3 regions of the Streptomyces sp. NPDC033270 genome follow, and region 1 is predicted to be linked to each of the others. Evidence: riboswitches for the same ligand, from Rfam matches in the RefSeq annotation. Region 1 holds a riboswitch; each other region holds the start of a gene.

Region 1 (6,156 bases):
CCCGAGGGCGAGCGGGGAAACGGCGAGCGAGCCGAGGTTCCGGCGGTTTTGGGGGGTGGAGTGTGTCGAGGTCATGCGTGGTTGCAGCGTGGCGGGGAGGGGAGTTATTCCCCGGGAGAAGTCAAGGGGAGGTCAATCAATGCGGGCAAAGCCCTTTGGGGAGAAGGACTTTTTTGAGGGGAAGGACTTTGGGGGGAAGGGCTTGGGGGGAAGGACTTTGGGGGCGCCAATGAGGGGCGCCCGACGAGGAAGGCCCCAGGGATGTGGGATGCCCCCGGGGCCAGCACTCGGAAATAGCCTCCCGTGACACACTCAGGCCGCCTCCCGGCAGGCCCTCAGGCGCGTCTCCGGGCGGGCCGGGGCCTCAGACGTTCACACCGTGGTCGCGCAGCCACGGCATCGGGTCTATCGGGTCGCCGGCGCCGGGGCGTACCTCCAGGTGGAGGTGGGGGCCGGTGACGTTGCCGGTGGCGCCGACGCGGCCGATCACCTCGCCGGTGCTGATCTTGCCCGAGGTCTTCACCATCGAGGACAGATGGCAGAACCACAGCTCGGTGCCGTCGTCGAGGGTGAGGACGATGCGGTAGCCGTACGAACCGGCCCAGCCGGCCTGGGTGATGGTGCCGGAGTGCACCGCCTTGATGGGCGTACCGGTCGGTGCGGCGAAGTCCTGGCCCGTGTGGTCGGCGGCCCAGCGGTCGCCGGCCTGGCCGAAGCTGGCGGTGAGGGTGTAGGAGGAGACGGGGGCGATGAAGCTCTTCGCCAGTTGGGCCAGGCGCTCGGCCTCCGCCTTCCGGCGCGCCGCCTCCTCGGCCTTGCGCTTGGCCTCCAACTCTGCCGCCTTCTTGGCCGCCGCGGCCTTGTCCGCCGCGTTTTGGGCCGTCTTCTGGGCCGCGGACGCTTCCGTCGCCGCCTGCTTGATGGCGGCGCCCTCGGCCGCTTCGCGGGCCTCCTCCTCGGCGGCGCCCTGCTGCGCGTCGGCCTGCTGGAGGATGCGGCTGCGCAGCGCCTCGCCGGCGTTGGTGCCCGTACCGGACGTGCCGGTCTGGGTGGCCTGGGAGAGCGGGCCGGCGGCGACCGGGTCGGCGGAGTCGCTTCCGGAGGCCGTTGCGGCGGAATCGGCGCCGGAGTCGGATATGAGGCCGCCGAGCCCCGGGAGGGACTCAGCATCCGGAAGGCTGTCGGAGATGTCGTGGGCCATGCCGCCGATGTCGGGCATGGAGATCGGGACCGGCGGACGGTTCTCGGCGGTGGCCATGCCACCCGCGCCGACCGCCGCGATGACGCCGACACCCAGGACCGTGCCACTACGGGCGAGTCCGCCGCCGCGCTGCTTGGCCACCCGGTGCTTGCCGCGGACCGGTCGGAGCGACTCCTCGGTGGGATTCCATTCCTCCCACGGGCCGTCGCCGTCGATGCCCGCCGTGCCCTCCGGATCACCCGATCCTTCGAAGGCACCTCGGTCGTCGAGTCGGTATGCGGGCGAAGCCTCGGGGGCAGGCCTGTTGGACGCCACGGGGGCGCACTCCTTTCCTTCCTTCTCGCCTACCGGGTTAGCTGACGGGTTCGGAGCAGGAAGGTCTCCTACGGGCCACTCTGGCGGAGGCGCCCGATTCACCCCAAGGTGGTGGTTCCCCGGTTCCCTTGGTGCAGTTCGAAGTGCTGGAGATGCGTGAAAAGCGCGTGCGGGATTCGGCGTCGGCGCGCGGTGCCGCCTCTTGCGACGGCTGGGACGACCGCGCTGCGTTATCGGACAGTAATAGAGGTCGTGACTGTTTTCCAAGCCTTCCTGGGAATCCTTATCCGTTCCGCATGAGGTTTGGCCTGGACTTTTTCGGTCACCATGCCCACAAAGCGGGCGAGTTGACCATGCGCCGCTAAACGATCTCGCGCTGATTGTGCGTCAGTCGTTATGCGGAGGGGCGCCCCCCAGTTACGGAACGTGAGGGCGTAACGTCGGATCATGGTCGTCAACGTCGAGAGCGCGGGGAGCACCGTGAGCTCCGGAAACGTCAAGGGCGGTATCGGCCGGAGCGCGGCGGTGGATGTGGCGGAGCGCTACCGGGAGTTCTCGTGGCAGGAGGCGCGGGGACGGTCCGACGCCCACGCGGAACTGACCGCGCGGATCAGCCAGGACCCGGAGTTCTGCGATCTGCTGTCGGGATCGCTGCCGGCCGGCAACAAGCAGCAGCCGAACCTCCTGCTCGCCGCCGTCCGGCACCTCGACGGCCCGCACGCGGAGCAGGGCCCGCGCGGCGAGGCCGCGTACGGTCGCTGGCGCGAGTGGACGGTCCGGCACTGGGACGAGGTCCGCGCGGTGATCATGCAGCGCGCCACCCAGACCAACGAGCCGGCCCGCTGCGCCACGCTGCTGCCGCTGCTCGCCCGTCTGCCGCAGCCGCTGGCGCTGCTGGAGGTCGGCGCGTCGGCAGGGCTGTGTCTGCATCCCGACAGCTACCGGTACCGGTACCAGGACGAGTCCGCCACCGGGTACGAAGGGCGGCCGGCGGGCGGCCCGCGAACCGTCGAGGTGGGGCCGCCGGACGGCCCGGTGGTGTTCGACTGCCGTACGGACTGGGCGCCCGGGGAACTGCCCGGCCGGCTGCCGGAGATCGTCTGGCGGGCCGGAATCGATCTGAACCCGCTCGACCCCGTCGGCGCACCGGACGATCTGCGCTGGCTCCAGTCGCTCGTCTGGCCGGGCGAGGGGGAGCGTGCGGCGCGGCTCTCCGCCGCCGTCGAGGCCGTACGGGCGGCGCCGCGACCGCGGATCGTACGCGGCGACCTGATCGACGAGCTGCCCGCGCTGGCCGCCGCGGCGCCGCCCGAGGCGACGCTGGTCGTCTTCCACAGCGCGGTGCTGAGCTACCTTCCGCCCGCCCGCCGCGAGGAGTTCGCGCGCCTCGTACGGTCGCTGCTCGACGGGCGGCCCGGTGGTGGGCACTGGATCTCCAACGAGCACCACTTGGTCCTGCCGTGGATCACCGCGCCGGAGCACCACTCCGGGCGCCCGGAGGACGGCCGGCTGACCCTCGCCCTGGACGGACGCCCGGTCGCGCTCACCGGCCCGCACGGCGAGAGCCTGCACCGACTGCCGGGCGCGGAACCCGCAACGGGGACGTAAGACGTGAGCAGAAGCGGCGCGTAGGGGCTCACCGAGCCCGCTCCTCCTCCTGCCCCGCCCTGATCGGCGGCCCGGCACTCCTCGTCCCGCCCTACTCCCCCATGGGCCGCTGCACCGCCAGCAGGGCCATGTCGTCCGCCGACGCCCCGCGCGTATGCAGTGCCACATCCTCGACGAGGGTGTCCAGGAGGGCGTCCGGACCGGGGAAGCGGCGGCCGCGCAGCCGGTTCGAGGGGTTGTAGAAACGGCCGCGGAAGTCGCGGGCCTCGGTCATGCCGTCGGTGAAGAACAGCAGCAGCGAGCCGGCCGGCAGAAACGTCTCGTCCGACCGGTCGGGCCAGCTCGCCACCTCGCTCATCCCCAGGGGCAGCGCCGGCGCCGCGGGGGCCAGCTCGCGCAGCCCGCCGTCCAGGGTGAGCATCAGGGGAGCCGGGTGGCCGCGGTTGAGGACCCGCAGTACGTGCCGCCCGTTGGCGGGGATCTCGGCCAGCACGGCAGTGGTGAACCCCTCGAACCGGTCCAGCCCTCCGCGCCGCCTGCCCTCCCGCTGCAGCGCCCGCTCCAGCCGGCCGGCCACCGCCTCCAAGGTGGCCTCCTGCTCCGCCGCCTCCCGGAAGGCGCCGATGACGACCACCGCGGCCTCCACCGCCTCCAGGCCCTTGCCGCGCACATCGCCGACGATCAGCCGCACGCCGTGCGGGGTGTCCTGCACCGCGTAGAGGTCGCCGCCGATCCCGGAGTCCGCCCGCGCGCCCACATAGCGGGCGGCGATCGCGAGCCCGGCCAGCCGCTCGGGCGGCAGCGGCAGTACGGCGCGCTGGGCGGCCTCCGAGACGTCCCGTACGGACGCCAGATGGGCATCGCTGGTCCGTACGACCCGGTTGATGACCAGCGCCAGCAGGGCGACGACGAAGACCGTGGCGATCTCCGTCACCGACTCGTGGTAGGTCGGGGCGGCGCTGCGGTACGTCACCCCCCAGACCTCGCCGGCCATGGCGGCCACGGCCGTGACGGCGGTGTGGGCCAGCGACAGAAGCGGCGCCGCGACCAGCGGCGCGGCGGAGAAGAAGGGGGACGCGGTGTAGCTGGGCGGTGTCCCCAGGTCGAAGGCGAGGCCGGCGGCGATCAGCAGGGCGGGGAGCCAGCGCGCCAGGCGCCGCACCGGCGGGGGCATCCGCTCACGGCGCGCCCGCCGCTCCCCGTCGCCCGTAGGGGGCCCGTCGACCTGCCGCATCCGCACCGGCCTCTTCCGCTCCCGCCCGTCTTCCGTACGAGCAGCGTCGTGTCGGCCGCCTCGACTCCCCCAGGGTTGCCGGTACGGGGGCACGCGGCGAGTCGTCGGGGGCCGGACGGGTCACGGGCCGGGCCCCGGTGGAGACGTTCAGCCGGGCCCCGGTGGATACGTTCATCAGACGCTTATCCGGGTCCGTGATCATCCCCTTGGGCGTGCAGCTTAGAGGGGGAAACATGCTGAACGAGACAGTTTTCCGCAGTGCGGACGTGCCGGCGGCGGACCGGTTGTCCTACTGGGCGGAGCGTCTGGAGCAAACCCATGCTCCGATCCATCTGAGCAGCGACCACGCCCACGATTTCCGGGCCACCCAGCGCGTGCTGGACCTCGGCGCCGTGTCCGTGTGGCCGGCCACGATCCCGCAGGTGGTGATGCGGCGCACCCCGCGACTGATCCGGCAGTCCGACCCGGAGCTCTACCACCTCTCCTTCGTCGTGGCCGGGACGGGGACGGGCAGGTGGGACGACCACGAGGTCGCGTACCGGCCGTCCGACCTGATCGTCAACGATTCCTCGCTGCCGTGGGAGATCCGCGGCGGCAAGACCCCGGTCACCACGGTGGGGGCGGAGATCCCCAAGGCGCTGCTGCCCCTGCCGCGCGGCGGGGCCCGTCGCCCGGTCCCACGGCGCATCACGACCCGGTCGGGGATCGGCGCGCTGCTGGCGCAGTTCCTCCTCCGGCTGAGCGCGGACACCACCCCCTACCAGCCCTCCGACGGCCCCCGGCTGGGCACGGTCCTGACCGACCTGGTCACCGCGCTCCTCGCCCACACCCTCGAAACCGACAGCGCCCTCCCACCGGACACCCGCCGGCGGACCCTCATGCTGCGCATCAAGCGCTTCATCCAGGAGCACCTGCACGACCCCGGCCTCTCCCCGGCCGTGATCGCCGCCGCCCACCACATCTCCCTCAGCTACCTGCACCGCCTCTTCCAGCACGAAGAGGCCACCGTCGCCGCCTGGATCCGCCGCAGACGACTGGAGGCCGCCTGCCGCGACCTCACCGACCCGGCGCTGCACGCCACCCCCGTCCACGCCATCGCCACCCGCCGGGGCTTCTCCTGTGCGGCCGACTTCAGCCGCGCCTTCCGCAATGCGTACGGCACTCCGCCGAAGGACTACCGGCGCCATGCACTGATCGCCGGTAAGTCGACTCCTGGTTAAGGAACGTGTGCACCAGGCGCTAACGACAATCCCGCCGGATTCCCGGACGCTTGACTCGCACCGGTTCGACGAAAAGCTGCGTCGAACCGGCGCTACAGGGGGATTTGAGTGCGCACGTCGACAATGTCCGGCGGTGCACCGGGACTTGGAGTCCCGGACGGCGCCGGGCCCGCGGAAAGCCGGCCGTCTTCGTCAACGGAGGAGACGAAGGCGACCCCGTCCGCGGCCGGCGGCGAACTTGCCGATGACGTCAAGGGAATTCGCTCGCCGGGGTCGCCGCTGCGCCCCTTTCCCCCATATGTCAAGTCGCGGCCTTCCACTCCAAAAGGGGCGGAAACACACACCCGCGAAAGCCGACTATTTCAGATGGTGGAACGGTAATGACGACGCCGAAGTGGCGAAAGCTGGTCGATCACGTCCAGAGCATCAAGGAGGGCGTCTACGAGACGAACGTGGACGGCGAGTACAACAACCGGACGCGGTTCGGGAAGCAGTACGGCATGGACGGTGAGCCGTGGTGCGTCATGTTCGACTGGGACATGTACGCCGATGTGGGCCTGGAAGAGTTCGTGCCGCAC
Region 2 (6,156 bases), on a different contig from region 1:
TGGCCGTCCACCAGCGCGACGTTGTTGATGCCGAAGGACTCCTCCATCGGCGTGAGCTTGTAGAGCTGCTCGAGGACGGCCTCGGGGTTGAAGCCGTTCTTGACCTCGATCACCAGCCGCAGGCCGTGCTCACGGTCGGTGAGGTCCTTGACGTCCGCGATGCCCTGGAGCTTCTTGGAGCCGACCAGGTCCTTGATCTTGGCGATGACCTTCTCGGGGCCGACCGTGAAGGGGAGTTCGGTGACGATCAGGCCCTTGCGGCGAGCGGTGACGTTCTCCACCGTCACCGTCGCGCGGATCTTGAACGTGCCGCGGCCCTTCTCGTACGCGTCCCGTACGCCGCCCAGGCCCACGATCCGGCCGCCCGTCGGCAGGTCGGGACCGGGCACGAAGCGCATCAGGGTGTCGAGGTCGGCGTCGGGGTGCTTGATCAGGTGGCGGGCCGCGGCGATGACCTCGCCCAGGTTGTGCGGCGGCATGTTCGTGGCCATACCGACCGCGATACCGGACGAGCCGTTGACGAGGAGGTTCGGGTACGCGGCGGGCAGGGCGACCGGCTCCCGCTCCTGGCCGTCGTAGTTGGGCGCGAAGTCGACGGTGTCCTCGTCGATCGACTCCGTCATCAGGGACGTCGTGGGCGCCATCCGGCACTCGGTGTACCGCATGGCCGCGGGCGGGTCGTCGTTGCCCAGCGAGCCGAAGTTGCCGTGGCCGTCCACCAGCGGCACCCGCATGGAGAACGGCTGCGCCATGCGCACCAGCGCGTCGTAGATCGACGCGTCGCCGTGCGGGTGAAGCTTACCCATGACCTCGCCGACGACCCGGGCGCACTTGACGTAGCCGCGGTCGGGGCGCAGGCCCATCTCGTTCATCTGGTAGAGGATGCGGCGGTGCACGGGCTTGAGACCGTCGCGGGCGTCCGGCAGGGCGCGCGAGTAGATGACCGAATACGCGTACTCGAGGAAGGAACCCTGCATCTCGTCGACGACGTCGATGTCGAGGATCCTCTCCTCGAAGTCGTCCGGCGGCGGGGTCTTCGTGCTGCGGCGGGCCATCGCGGCTGCGGCTCCTTCTGCTGCGTCTACTGCCGATGTCGGGTGCGACGTCAGGGCGACGTCGGTCAATCAGTCGGGTCAATCAGCTGGGGGATCAACCGGCGAGTATCTCTGAGTCTGACGCGGACCATTGTGGACCGCCCCACTGACAACGCCCACCGCGACTCCCCCTTCGCCTCCCGGGGGCCCCGGGCACGACGCTCGATCGGGGCCGGTCGCCCGGGAACTTCGCCAGATGCCGACGCGCTTGCATACAGTGACAGAACTTCCTCGCAAGCGGATCGAAGGGACGTACATGCCCATGGGTCACACGGCCACAGAACAAGCCGGCTCCGGCGGCCTGACAGCGACCGAGCACCGGCTGGCCAACGGCCTGCGCGTGGTGCTCTCCGAAGACCACCTGACCCCGGTCGCAGCGGTGTGCCTGTGGTACGACGTCGGCTCCCGCCACGAGGTCAAGGGCCGTACGGGCCTGGCTCACCTCTTCGAGCACCTGATGTTCCAGGGCTCCGCGCAGGTGAAGGGCAACGGCCACTTCGAGCTGGTGCAGGGCGCCGGCGGCTCGCTCAACGGCACCACGAGCTTCGAGCGCACCAACTACTTCGAGACCATGCCCACCCACGAGCTGGAGCTCGCGCTCTGGCTGGAGGCGGACCGGATGGGCTCGCTGCTGACCGCGCTCGACGAAGAGTCACTGGAGAACCAGCGCGACGTCGTCAAGAACGAGCGCCGCCAGCGCTACGACAACGTCCCCTACGGCACGGCCTTCGAGAAGCTGACGGCCATGGCGTACCCGGAGGGCCACCCGTACCACCACACGCCCATCGGGTCGATGGCCGACCTGGACGCCGCCTCGCTGGAGGATGCCCGGGCGTTCTTCCGTACGTACTACGCGCCCAACAACGCCGTCCTGTCGGTCGTCGGCGACATCGACTCCGCGCAGACGCTGGCCTGGATCGAGAAGTACTTCGGCTCGATCCCCTCGCACGACGGCAAGCAGCCGCCGCGGGACGGCACGCTGCCCGACGTCATCGGCGGCCAGCTGCGCGAGGTCGTCGAGGAGGACGTGCCCTCCCGCGCCCTGATGGCGGCCTACCGCCTGCCGCACGACGGCACCCGTGAGGCGGACGCCGCGGACCTGGCGCTGACCGTCCTGGGCGGCGGCGAGTCCTCCCGCCTGTACAACCGGCTGGTGCGCCGCGACCGCAGCGCCGTGGCGGCCGGCTTCGGCCTGCTGCGGCTGGCCGGCGCGCCCTCGCTGGGCTGGCTGGACGTGAAGACGTCCGGCGGCGTGGAGGTCCCCGACATCGAGCGCGCCGTCGACGAGGAGCTGGCCCGCTTCGCCGCCGAGGGCCCGACCCCGGAGGAGATGGAGCGCGCGCAGGCCCAGCTGGAGCGCGAATGGCTGGACCGTCTGGCGACGGTCAGCGGCCGCGCCGACGAACTGTGCCGCTTCGCCGTCCTGTTCGGCGATCCGCAGCTCGCACTGACCGCCGTAGAGCGGGTTCTGGACATCACCCGCGAGGAGGTGCAGGCGGTCGCCAAGGCCCGGCTGCGCCCCGACAACCGCGCGGTGCTGGTCTACGAACCCACCGAGCCGACCGACGCCGCCGACACCGAGGAAGGGGAGGCGGACCAGTGAGCGACGCCACCAACCGCGCAGGGTCCCCCATGAGCACCATGGAATTCCACCCCCAGCCCCGGGGCGGCGCGCCCAAGCCGTGGGCCTTCCCCGCCCCCGACCGCAGCCAACTCCCCAACGGGCTCACGCTGCTGACCAGCCACCGCCCCGGCCAGCAGGTCGTCGCCGTCGAGGTCAACCTCGTCGCGCCGCTGGACGCCGAGCCCGAGGGCCTGGACGGCGTCGCCACGATCATGGCGCGTGCGCTGTCGGAGGGCACCGACAAGTACGACGCCGAGGAGTTCGCCGCCGAGCTGGAGCGCTGCGGCGCCACGCTGGACGCGCACGCCGACCACCCCGGGGTACGGGTCTCCCTGGAGGTCCCGGCCTCCCGGCTGCCGCGCGCGCTCGGCCTGCTCGCCGACGCGCTGCGCGCCCCCGCCTTCCCGGACAGCGAGGTCGAGCGGCTGGTGCGCAACCGCCTCGACGAGATCCCGCACGAGCTCGCGAACCCGGCCCGGCGTGCCGCCATGGCGCTGTCCAAGGAGCTGTTCCCGGCCACCGCCCGCATGTCGCGGCCCCGCCAGGGCACCGAGGAGACCGTGGCCCGCATCGACGCGGCGGCCGTCCGGGCCTTCTACGACGCCCATGTGCGGCCCGCCACGGCCACCGCCGTCATCGTCGGCGACTTCACCGGTGTCGACCTGGACGCGGCGCTCGCCGAGACCCTCGGCGCCTGGAGCGGCTCGACGGCCGAGCCGCTGAAGGCCGCGCCGATCGTCGCCGACGACACCGGCCGTGTGGTGATCGTGGACCGCCCCGGAGCGGTCCAGACGCAGCTGCTCATCGGCCGGATCGGGGCCGACCGGCACGACCGGGTGTGGCCGGCGCAGGTCCTCGGCACGTACTGCCTGGGCGGCACCCTCACCTCCCGGCTGGACCGTGTGCTGCGGGAGGAGAAGGGCTACACCTACGGGGTGCGCGCCTTCGGCCAGGTACTGCGCTCCACCGCCCCCGCCTCCCCCGAGGGGGCGACGGGCGCGGCCCTGCTGGCCATCAGCGGCTCGGTGGACACCGCCTCCACCGTCCCGGCGCTCCAGGACCTCTGGCAGGTGCTGCGGACCCTCGCGGCGGAGGGGCTGACGGACGAGGAGCGCGATGTCGCCGTCCAGAACCTGGTCGGCGTCGCGCCGCTGAAGTACGAGACCGCGGCGGCCGTCGCGGGCACGCTGGCCGACCAGGTGGAGCAGCAGCTCCCGGACGACTTCCAGGCGCAGTTGTACGTCCGGCTCGCGGAGACCGGCACGGTCGAGGCGACCGCGGCGGCGGTCAGCGCCTTCCCGGTGGACCGGCTGGTGACGGTCCTGGTGGGTGACGCGGCCCAGATCGCCGAGCCCGTCAAGGCGCTGGGGTTGGGCGAGGTGACGGTGGTCGGCGGCTAGCCGACCCGGAAGGCACGCCCCTTCCGCCCCGTATGACGGCGGATCAGTTTCGAGCGACGGCTCCCGTGGTGCTCTCTGCCACGGGAGCCGTCGTATGTCCGGTTTATGACGACTGGCTGCGCTGCCTCTTGTGGCATCCCGCACAAAAAAGCGGTTCTGTTTGGCGATCGAAAGTTGCCCCGATTAGCGTCGGTCCGGCTGTTCGTCACAACTCCGCCACAACAGTGGCACCGGACAGTCATCGCCGAGTCCCCGTACGGCGCGAGCCAGGGGAGCCGGGGACCCACACGTCCCTGGGGTGAATCGGACCCCTCTCCGGAGGAGCCCGTAGGAGACCTTCCTGCTCCGAACCCGTCAGCTAACCCGGTAGGCGAGAAGGAAGGAAAGGACAAGCCAGTACATGGCGTTCATACGTGCCAGCGGGAAGCACCGTCGTGCGAGCCGCACCGCCCGCTCGACCCGCAACATCGCAGGCATAGCCACCCTCGCGGCCTCCGGCGTTGTGGCCTCGGTGGCCTCGCCGGCGCTGGCCGCCACGGACGAGGCGCGCACCCACGACACCGGTCTGCAGCAGGCCGTCGTCCTCGGTGACGAGCTCGCCAACCGCATCGAGGCCCAGGCCGACGCGCAGCAGGCCGACGCCGAGGCCGCCGCCGCGAGGGCGAAGGCCGAGGCCGTCGCCAAGAAGCAGGCCGAGGAGGCCCAGCGGCGCGCCGAGGCGGCCCGGAAGAAGGCCAAGGCCGAGCGCGAGGCCAAGGAGCGCGCCGCCCGTGAGGCCGAGCGCAAGCGCCTCAACGCCTTCGTCGCCCCGATCGCCGGCTCCTACGTGTCCACCGCCTACAAGGCGTCCAGCGGCCTGTGGTCCTCGGGCAGCCACACCGGCATCGACTTCCACGCCGCCTCCGGGACCTCCGTCCACGCCGTCGGCGCGGGCACCGTCGTCGAGGCCGGCTGGGGCGGCTCGTACGGCAACAACGTCGTGATCAAGATGAGCGACGGCACGTACACCCAGTACGGCCACCTGTCGTCGATCTCCGTCTCGGTCGGCGAGAGCGTCACCCCCGGCAAGCAGATCGGGCTCTCCGGCGCCACCGGCAACGTCACCGGCCCGCACCTGCACTTCGAGGCCCGCACCACCGCCGACTACGGCTCGGACATCGACCCGATCGCGTATCTGCGCACGCACGGCGTCGACGTCTGATGCACCGCAGCCGCCTCCGCCTCGCCTGACACACCGCTTCGCCCGATGCCGGCGCCGTCCGCTGGCCAAAAAATATCCATGGATAAGCGGAGTCCGTCGGAAAAGCCGTCCCGGTCGAATAGAGTCACGGAAAAGTCGTCAACCGGCGGCTTTTCCAGGGGATTACGGCGGAGGCACGGACGATGCGAGGCCATATTTCCGCGCATGCGGTGTGCACGGCGATTCGCGAGGACATTGTCTCCGGTGCGCTGGCGCCGGGGAGCCGGCTGATCGAGGAGATCCTGGCGGCGCGTTACGGCGTCTCCAGGGTGCCGGTCCGCGAAGCGCTGCGCACCCTGCAGTCGGAGGGCTTTGTCACCACCCGCCACCACGCGGGCGCCTGTGTCGCCGAGCCCACCGAGCAGGAGGCCGCCGACCTGCTGGATATCCGCGCGCTGCTGGAGCCGCTGGGCGCCGCCCGCGCGGCCGCCCGCCGCAGCCCGGCCCACCTCAAGGTGCTGCGCGGACTGGTGCGGCTCGGACGTGAGCGGGCGCGCCACGGCAACGCCGCGGACCTGCGCCAATTGGACGGCTGGTTCCACGAGACGCTCGCCCAGGCGGCCGGCAGCCCCAGCCTGACCGCGCTGCTGACCCAGCTGCGGCGCAAGATCGAGTGGATGTACGCGGTGGAGCCGCCGGCCAGGGCCGGCGAGTCCTGGGACGATCACGGCGCGGTGCTGGACGCGGTGGCCCGGGGGGACGCCGAACGCGCCCGCGCCCTGATGGCGGCCCATATCGAGCGTTCACTGCCGGTCTACCGGCTGCGGCGCCCGACCAAGGCCGAGGTGAGGGATCCGA
Region 3 (6,156 bases), on a different contig from region 1:
CGGCGCGCTGGCCGTGACGGTCAGGAACACGGCCGTGGCCGCGCAGAGCGTCACCGCGAGGCGGCGGCGCTCCAGGAGGTCGCCGAGGGGGACGAGCAGCAGCAGGCCGAGGCCGTAGCCGACCTGGGCGACGGTGACCACCAGCGCGGCGGTGGAGGCGGAGAGGTGCAGATCGTGGCCGATGGTGCCCAGGAGGGGCTGGGCGAAGTAGTTGCCGGCGACGGACAGGCCGGTGGCGACCGACATCAGCAGCAGGGTGCCGCGGCCCAGTCGGCGCGGCTGGGGTCCGTGTTCGGGTTCCATGCATGACCTCCCCGTGATGCGCCCGCGGCCACTGTGGCGGCGGGCAGCTCCCAGCCTGGTCCCCCACCATCGATGAGTCCAACGCATAGTTTTCATCTCATCCATCGTGGATCGAGATCGATATCGCCTAGGATCGGTGGGCATGGAGCTGCAGCAGATGAGGTACGTGGTCGCGGTGGCCGAGACCGGCGGTTTCACCCGGGCCGCCGAGCGCTGCCATGTGGTGCAGTCCGCGCTCAGCCATCAGATCGCCCGGCTGGAGAAGGAGCTCGGCGCCCGGCTCTTCGACCGCACCAGCCGCAGCGTCCGGCTGACGGCCGCCGGCGAGGCGTTCGTGCCGGTCGCCCGGCAGGCGCTGCAGGCGGCCGAGCGGGCCCGCGCCGAGGTGGCGGCGGCGACCGGCGAGGTGCGCGGCCGGCTGGCGGTGGGCGCGATCTCGACCGTCGCGGCCGTCGATCTCGCCCGCGAGCTGGGCGCCTTCCGCGGTCGCTATCCGCGGGTGCGGATCAGTCTGCAGATGGAGATGAGCGATCCGCTCATCGAGAAGGTGCGGGAGGGGACGCTGGATGTCGCCTTCGTCGGGCTGGCGCCCAGTGCGCGCACCGACGGCGTACGGGAGCGGGAGCTGGCGCGCGGTGAGCTGGTGGCGGTGGTGCCGCCGGGGCATGCGCTGGCCGGGCGGGAGTGGACGACGCTGACGCGGCTGGCGCGGGAGACCTTCGTGGACTTCACGGCGGGTTCGGCGGCCCGGCGGCAGCGCGACGAGGCGTTCCGGGCCGCGGGGCTGGCCTCGGAGGTGGCGTTCGAGGTCACCACGGTGGAGTTCCTGGCGAAGCTGGTGCGGGCCGGGCTGGGCATCGGCATGGTCCCGGAGGCCGTCGCCGCCGATCTGCCGGGGCTGCACATCGTGCGGGCGCGGCCGGCGCCGGAGCGCACCGAGCGGGTGGTGTGGAGCTGTCTCGGCCCGTCGCCGGCGGCCGTGGCGTTCCTTGCGGGGCTGGGGGTGCAGGCGGGGTAGGGCGGGTGGAGGCGTCGGGGTGCGCCCACCGGTTACGGTCGGAAGGTGCACGACGAGCCGGACTCCACCCCCGATCCCACCGCCTCCGCCGAAGCAGCGGCCGACGCCCGCGCGAGCGCGCCGGCCGGCGCCGGGGCCGGGGCGCCCGCGGGCTGTCCCGTGGCGTCCTCCGCCGCGGCCGCCGGCCCGGCCCCCGAGCTGTTCACCTGGGAGTTCGCCGCGAACCCGTACCCCGCGTACGCCTGGCTGCGCGAGCATGCACCGGTCCACCGGACCGCGCTGCCCAGCGGCGTCGAGGCCTGGCTGGTGACCCGCTACACCGAGGCGCGCCAGGCGCTCGCCGATGCCCGGCTGTCGAAGAACCCGGTGCACCACAGCGAGTCCGCGCACGGCAAGGGCAAGGTCGGCATCCCGGGCGAGCGCAGCGCCAACCTGATGACGCATCTGCTCAACATCGACCCGCCCGACCACACCCGGCTGCGCCGGCTGGTGTCGAAGGCGTTCACCCCGCGCCGGGTCGCGGCCTTCGCCCCCCGCGTCCAGGAGCTGGCCGACCACCTCATCGACGGCTTCGCCGGGCGCGGCGAGGCCGACCTGATCCATGAGTTCGCCTTTCCGCTGCCCATCTACGCGATCTGCGACCTGCTCGGGGTGCCGCGCGAGGACCAGGACGACTTCCGCGACTGGGCGGGCATGATGATCCGCCACGGTGGGGGGCCGCGCGGCGGGGTCGCCCGTTCCGTGAAGAAGATGCGCGGCTATCTCGCCGAGCTGATCCACCGCAAGCGCGCCTCCCTGGGGGAGACGGCACAGGCCGACGAGGACCTGATATCCGGTCTGATCCGCGCCTCCGACCACGGCGAGCACCTCACCGAGAACGAGGCCGCCGCGATGGCGTTCATCCTGCTCTTCGCCGGCTTCGAGACCACCGTCAACCTCATCGGCAACGGCACCTACGCGCTGCTGCGCCACCCCGCCCAGCGCGAACTGCTGCAGAAGTCCATGGCGGCGGGCGACACCGAGCTGCTGGCCACCGGCATCGAGGAGCTGCTCCGCTACGACGGACCCGTGGAGCTGGCGACCTGGCGGTTCGCGACGCGGGAGCTGACCCTCGGCGGGCAGCGGATCGCCGAGGGCGACCCCGTACTGGTGGTGCTGGCCGCCGCGGACCGTGATCCGTCACGCTTTGTCGAACCGGACGTTCTCGATCTGACCCGACGTGACAATCAGCATCTGGGATACGGGAACGGCATCCACTACTGCCTGGGCGCGCCGCTCGCCCGGCTCGAAGGGCAGACCGCGCTCGCCACGCTGCTGACCCGGCTCCCGGACATCCGGTTTGCCACGGATCCTGATGATCTGCGCTGGCGGGGCGGGCTCATCATGCGCGGACTGCGGTCCCTCCCGGTGGAGTTCACGCCCGAGCGGTCCTGACCGGGGGCGCGACCAAAGGTGACAGATCGTCAGTCGCGTGACCTTAACGTGATCTGCACTACACCGGCTTGTGACTACCCGTGACCCCGGCTACCTTTCGACCCGACGGTCGACAGGATTCACGATTCGTTCACACGGGCGCCCGCGTCAGCGGACGTCCGAAGGGGTGGGGAATCGAACGGTCGTCGAACAACTCAACCGCCGCGCGAAAGGCATCCGCATGCGTTCCGGGAACGGCCGACACCGTCGCCCCCGTCAGGCACCGGCCATCTTTGTCACGGCGGGAGTAACCGGTGCGGGCCTCGCACTGCCGCTGCTCTCCGCCAGTGGGGCACATGCCGCCGACACCGCGACCTGGGACCGGGTCGCCCAGTGCGAGAGCGGCGGGGTGTGGAGCGCCGCCTCGGGCAACGGCTTCTACGGCGGGCTGCAGCTGACCCAGGAGATGTGGGACGACTACGGCGGCGGGGCCTACGCCTCGCGCCCCGATCTCGCCAGCCGCGCCCAGCAGATAGCCGTGGCCGAATCGATCCTCGACGACCGCGGCCCGGACGCCTGGCCGAGCTGCGCCGTCAACGCCGGCCTCACCAGGGACGGCCGCGCACCGGAGGTCGACCCGGGCAGCACGAGCACGCCGCTGCCCGACCCGTCCGACGACGACGGCGACCCGGCCCCCTGGGACCGGTCCCCCTCGACCGGCTCGTCCGATGCGCCCGACCGCCCGGACGACTCCGGAGCCCACGAGGGCGACCACACGGGCGACCACAAGGGCGACAGTGAGAAGTCCTCTGACGGATCCCCTGACGGATCCCGCGACGGATCGTCCGACGACTCGCGCGGCGATGCGGGCGACGAGCCGTCCCAGGAGACGCCGGCGCCGTCCGAGTCCGACGGCCGTGACACCTCCAAGACCCCGGAGCCGTCCGACTCCACCACGCCCGGCGACCAGGGCGACGACGCCTCCCGCCCCACCGACCCCTCCGGCGACGCCGACCGCCCCGACCCGAGCGGTACGCCCGGGCAGACGCCCGGCAAGGGCAAGCACCGCGGCGACGCGGACCCGGGCGAGAGCGACGGCGGCGACCGGTCGTCCGGCGGCCGGCACGCCTCGCGCGGCGACGACGGGCGCCGCACGGGCCTGGCGGGCGGCGACTACACCGTGCGCCCGGGTGACAGCCTGTCAGCCATCGCCGCGGCCCATCGGCTGCCGGGCGGCTGGCCCGCGCTCTACGAGCGCAACGAGGGCGTCATCGGGGCCGACGAGAACCTGATCCAGCCGGGTCAGCGGCTCGATCTCGGGCACAAGGAAGGCTAGTTCGCCGCCTTCGTCCCCTTTGGGAAAGTGAGACAAGGCTCTCGTCGGGCGGCGGGCGCACAGATCCGCCCGCCGCCGTCATACCGGGCCTCACCTGCAGATATGTGACCAACCCGTGATCAAAAACGGTCAACTTGGTTCAGAAGGTGGGGTTTGAACACCAAGGGGATTACTGCTTACGGTCAGGACCGCTCGCCAAAGCGAGCCCCTTCGATCACACGCCGAATCCTGCCGGTGGTCGGAGGCAGTTGACGCGCAAGCGCCGAAGGCAGGAGCGGGGGAACCAAGGTAGGCGCCGGCCCGGCCCGTGAAAGCGGGTCAGCCGGCTTGGGGTGAAGCCAGGTGCGCCATGCGCGCCCGGCCGGGCGACTCACAGCCCGAACCCGACAGCTCACCTCGTAGGCGTCGGTGAGGAAACGAACGAACCATGCTGATCAACAAGGGCAAGCACCGTCGTCCCTCCAAGGCCGTCCGCGTCGCCACCCTCGCCGGTGTCGCCGGTGCCGCCGTCGCCGTCCCGCTGATGGGCGCCACGTCCGCCTCCGCCGCCTCGGTCGCCACCTGGGACAAGGTCGCCCAGTGCGAGTCCGGTGGCAACTGGTCGATCAACACCGGTAACGGCTACTACGGTGGCCTGCAGTTCTCCAACTCCAGCTGGGCCGCCGCCGGTGGCACCCAGTACGCGCCGCGCGCCGACCTGGCCACCAAGACCCAGCAGATCGCCGCCGCCGAGAAGCTCCTCGCCATCCAGGGCCCGGGCGCCTGGTCCTGCGCCGGTGCCGGTGGCCTGACCTCCGGTGGTCCGGCCCCCGAGCTCGACACCTCCGCCAAGTCCGCCCCCAAGCAGGAGCAGGCCAAGCCCGAGGTGAAGAAGGCTCCGGCCGCCCCCAAGGCCGAGACGGCCCAGCCGGCCCCGAAGAAGTCCGAGCGCGGCGGCGACTACACCGTCAAGGCGGGCGACACCCTCGCCAAGATAGCCAAGGCCCACGGCACCAACTGGAAGTCGCTCTACGCGGCCAACAAGTCGGTCATCGGCGGCAACCCGAACCTGATCTTCCCGGGTCAGCAGCTCAGCATCTGAGCCGTCCGCTCACCGGGTCCCCCATGACCCCCGCGGCGATCCCCGCCGCTTCGTGAGACTGCCCCGCCCGGCGCACACGCCCCCCCCAGTGCGCCGTGGCGGGGCTTCTCCGTTCGCCGGGGCGCGCGACGCCGGTGACCAGCAACGTCGAGCGTTTTTCCCCGCTCAGCGAACAATGTGCCGAAACCTCCCGTGAACTGCGCCTTTGAGTATCTTTTCGTCCCACGGAGCGGGCCGAGGGCAAGCGGACGCGCCAGGGGCCGTTAGGCTCATGCTGCAGAACTCCAGACACCCATGAAGGAGACAACGTGCCGTCCATCGACGTCGTCGTAGCCCGCGAAATTCTCGACTCGCGAGGTAATCCCACGGTCGAGGTCGAGGTCGGCCTCGACGACGGCAGCACGGGCCGTGCCGCCGTGCCGTCCGGCGCCTCGACCGGCGCCTTCGAGGCCATCGAGCTCCGCGACGGCGACCCGAACCGCTACCTCGGCAAGGGCGTCGAGAAGGCCGTCCTGGCCGTCATCGAGCAGATCGGCCCGGAGCTCGTCGGCTACGACGCGACCGAGCAGCGGCTGATCGACCAGGCGATGTTCGACCTGGACGCCACCGACAACAAGGGCTCGCTCGGCGCCAACGCCATCCTCGGCGTCTCCCTGGCCGTCGCGCACGCCGCCTCCGAGGCCAGCGACCTCCCGCTGTTCCGCTACCTCGGCGGCCCGAACGCGCATGTGCTGCCCGTGCCGATGATGAACATCCTCAACGGCGGTTCGCACGCCGACTCCAACGTGGACATCCAGGAGTTCATGATCGCGCCGATCGGCGCGGAGTCCTTCTCCGAGGCGCTGCGCTGGGGCGCGGAGGTCTACCACACCCTCAAGAAGGTCCTCAAGGAGCGCGGCCTGTCCACCGGCCTCGGCGACGAGGGCGGCTTCGCCCCGAACCTGGGCTCCAACCGCGAGGCCCTCGACCTCATCCTCGAGGCCATCAAGCAGGCCGGTTACACCC

The links. Region 1 has a riboswitch for cyclic di-AMP ahead of ACZ5XZ_RS11400 (M23 family metallopeptidase). Riboswitches for the same ligand answer to the same signal wherever they lie in the genome.
Region 2: it holds a riboswitch for cyclic di-AMP, as region 1 does, so the genes downstream of both, ACZ5XZ_RS24100 (M23 family metallopeptidase) here and ACZ5XZ_RS11400 (M23 family metallopeptidase) in region 1, are expected to answer to the same signal.
Region 3: it holds a riboswitch for cyclic di-AMP, as region 1 does, so the genes downstream of both, ACZ5XZ_RS31750 (transglycosylase family protein) here and ACZ5XZ_RS11400 (M23 family metallopeptidase) in region 1, are expected to answer to the same signal.

The regions. Positions count from the first base shown of each region.
Region 1 is NZ_JBVIRA010000005.1:315,600-321,755, reverse strand. It holds gene ACZ5XZ_RS11405 (aldo/keto reductase) at 1-75, opposite strand, end outside; gene ACZ5XZ_RS11400 (M23 family metallopeptidase) at 365-1,516, opposite strand; cyclic di-AMP (ydaO/yuaA leader) riboswitch at 1,528-1,672, opposite strand; gene ACZ5XZ_RS11395 (DUF2332 domain-containing protein) at 1,964-3,124, shown strand; gene ACZ5XZ_RS11390 (PP2C family protein-serine/threonine phosphatase) at 3,216-4,358, opposite strand; gene ACZ5XZ_RS11385 (AraC-like ligand-binding domain-containing protein) at 4,592-5,578, shown strand; gene ACZ5XZ_RS11380 (peptidoglycan-binding protein) at 5,959-6,156, shown strand, end outside.
Region 2 is NZ_JBVIRA010000018.1:47,374-53,529, reverse strand. It holds gene ACZ5XZ_RS24115 (DNA gyrase/topoisomerase IV subunit A) at 1-1,055, opposite strand, end outside; gene ACZ5XZ_RS24110 (M16 family metallopeptidase) at 1,357-2,697, shown strand; gene ACZ5XZ_RS24105 (M16 family metallopeptidase) at 2,736-4,118, shown strand; cyclic di-AMP (ydaO/yuaA leader) riboswitch at 4,351-4,505, shown strand; gene ACZ5XZ_RS24100 (M23 family metallopeptidase) at 4,519-5,319, shown strand; gene ACZ5XZ_RS24095 (GntR family transcriptional regulator) at 5,502-6,156, shown strand, end outside.
Region 3 is NZ_JBVIRA010000028.1:102,545-108,700, reverse strand. It holds gene ACZ5XZ_RS31770 (MFS transporter) at 1-303, opposite strand, end outside; gene ACZ5XZ_RS31765 (LysR family transcriptional regulator) at 446-1,321, shown strand; gene ACZ5XZ_RS31760 (cytochrome P450 family protein) at 1,481-2,755, shown strand; gene ACZ5XZ_RS31755 (LysM peptidoglycan-binding domain-containing protein) at 2,976-4,070, shown strand; cyclic di-AMP (ydaO/yuaA leader) riboswitch at 4,321-4,490, shown strand; gene ACZ5XZ_RS31750 (transglycosylase family protein) at 4,498-5,151, shown strand; gene eno (phosphopyruvate hydratase) at 5,460-6,156, shown strand, end outside.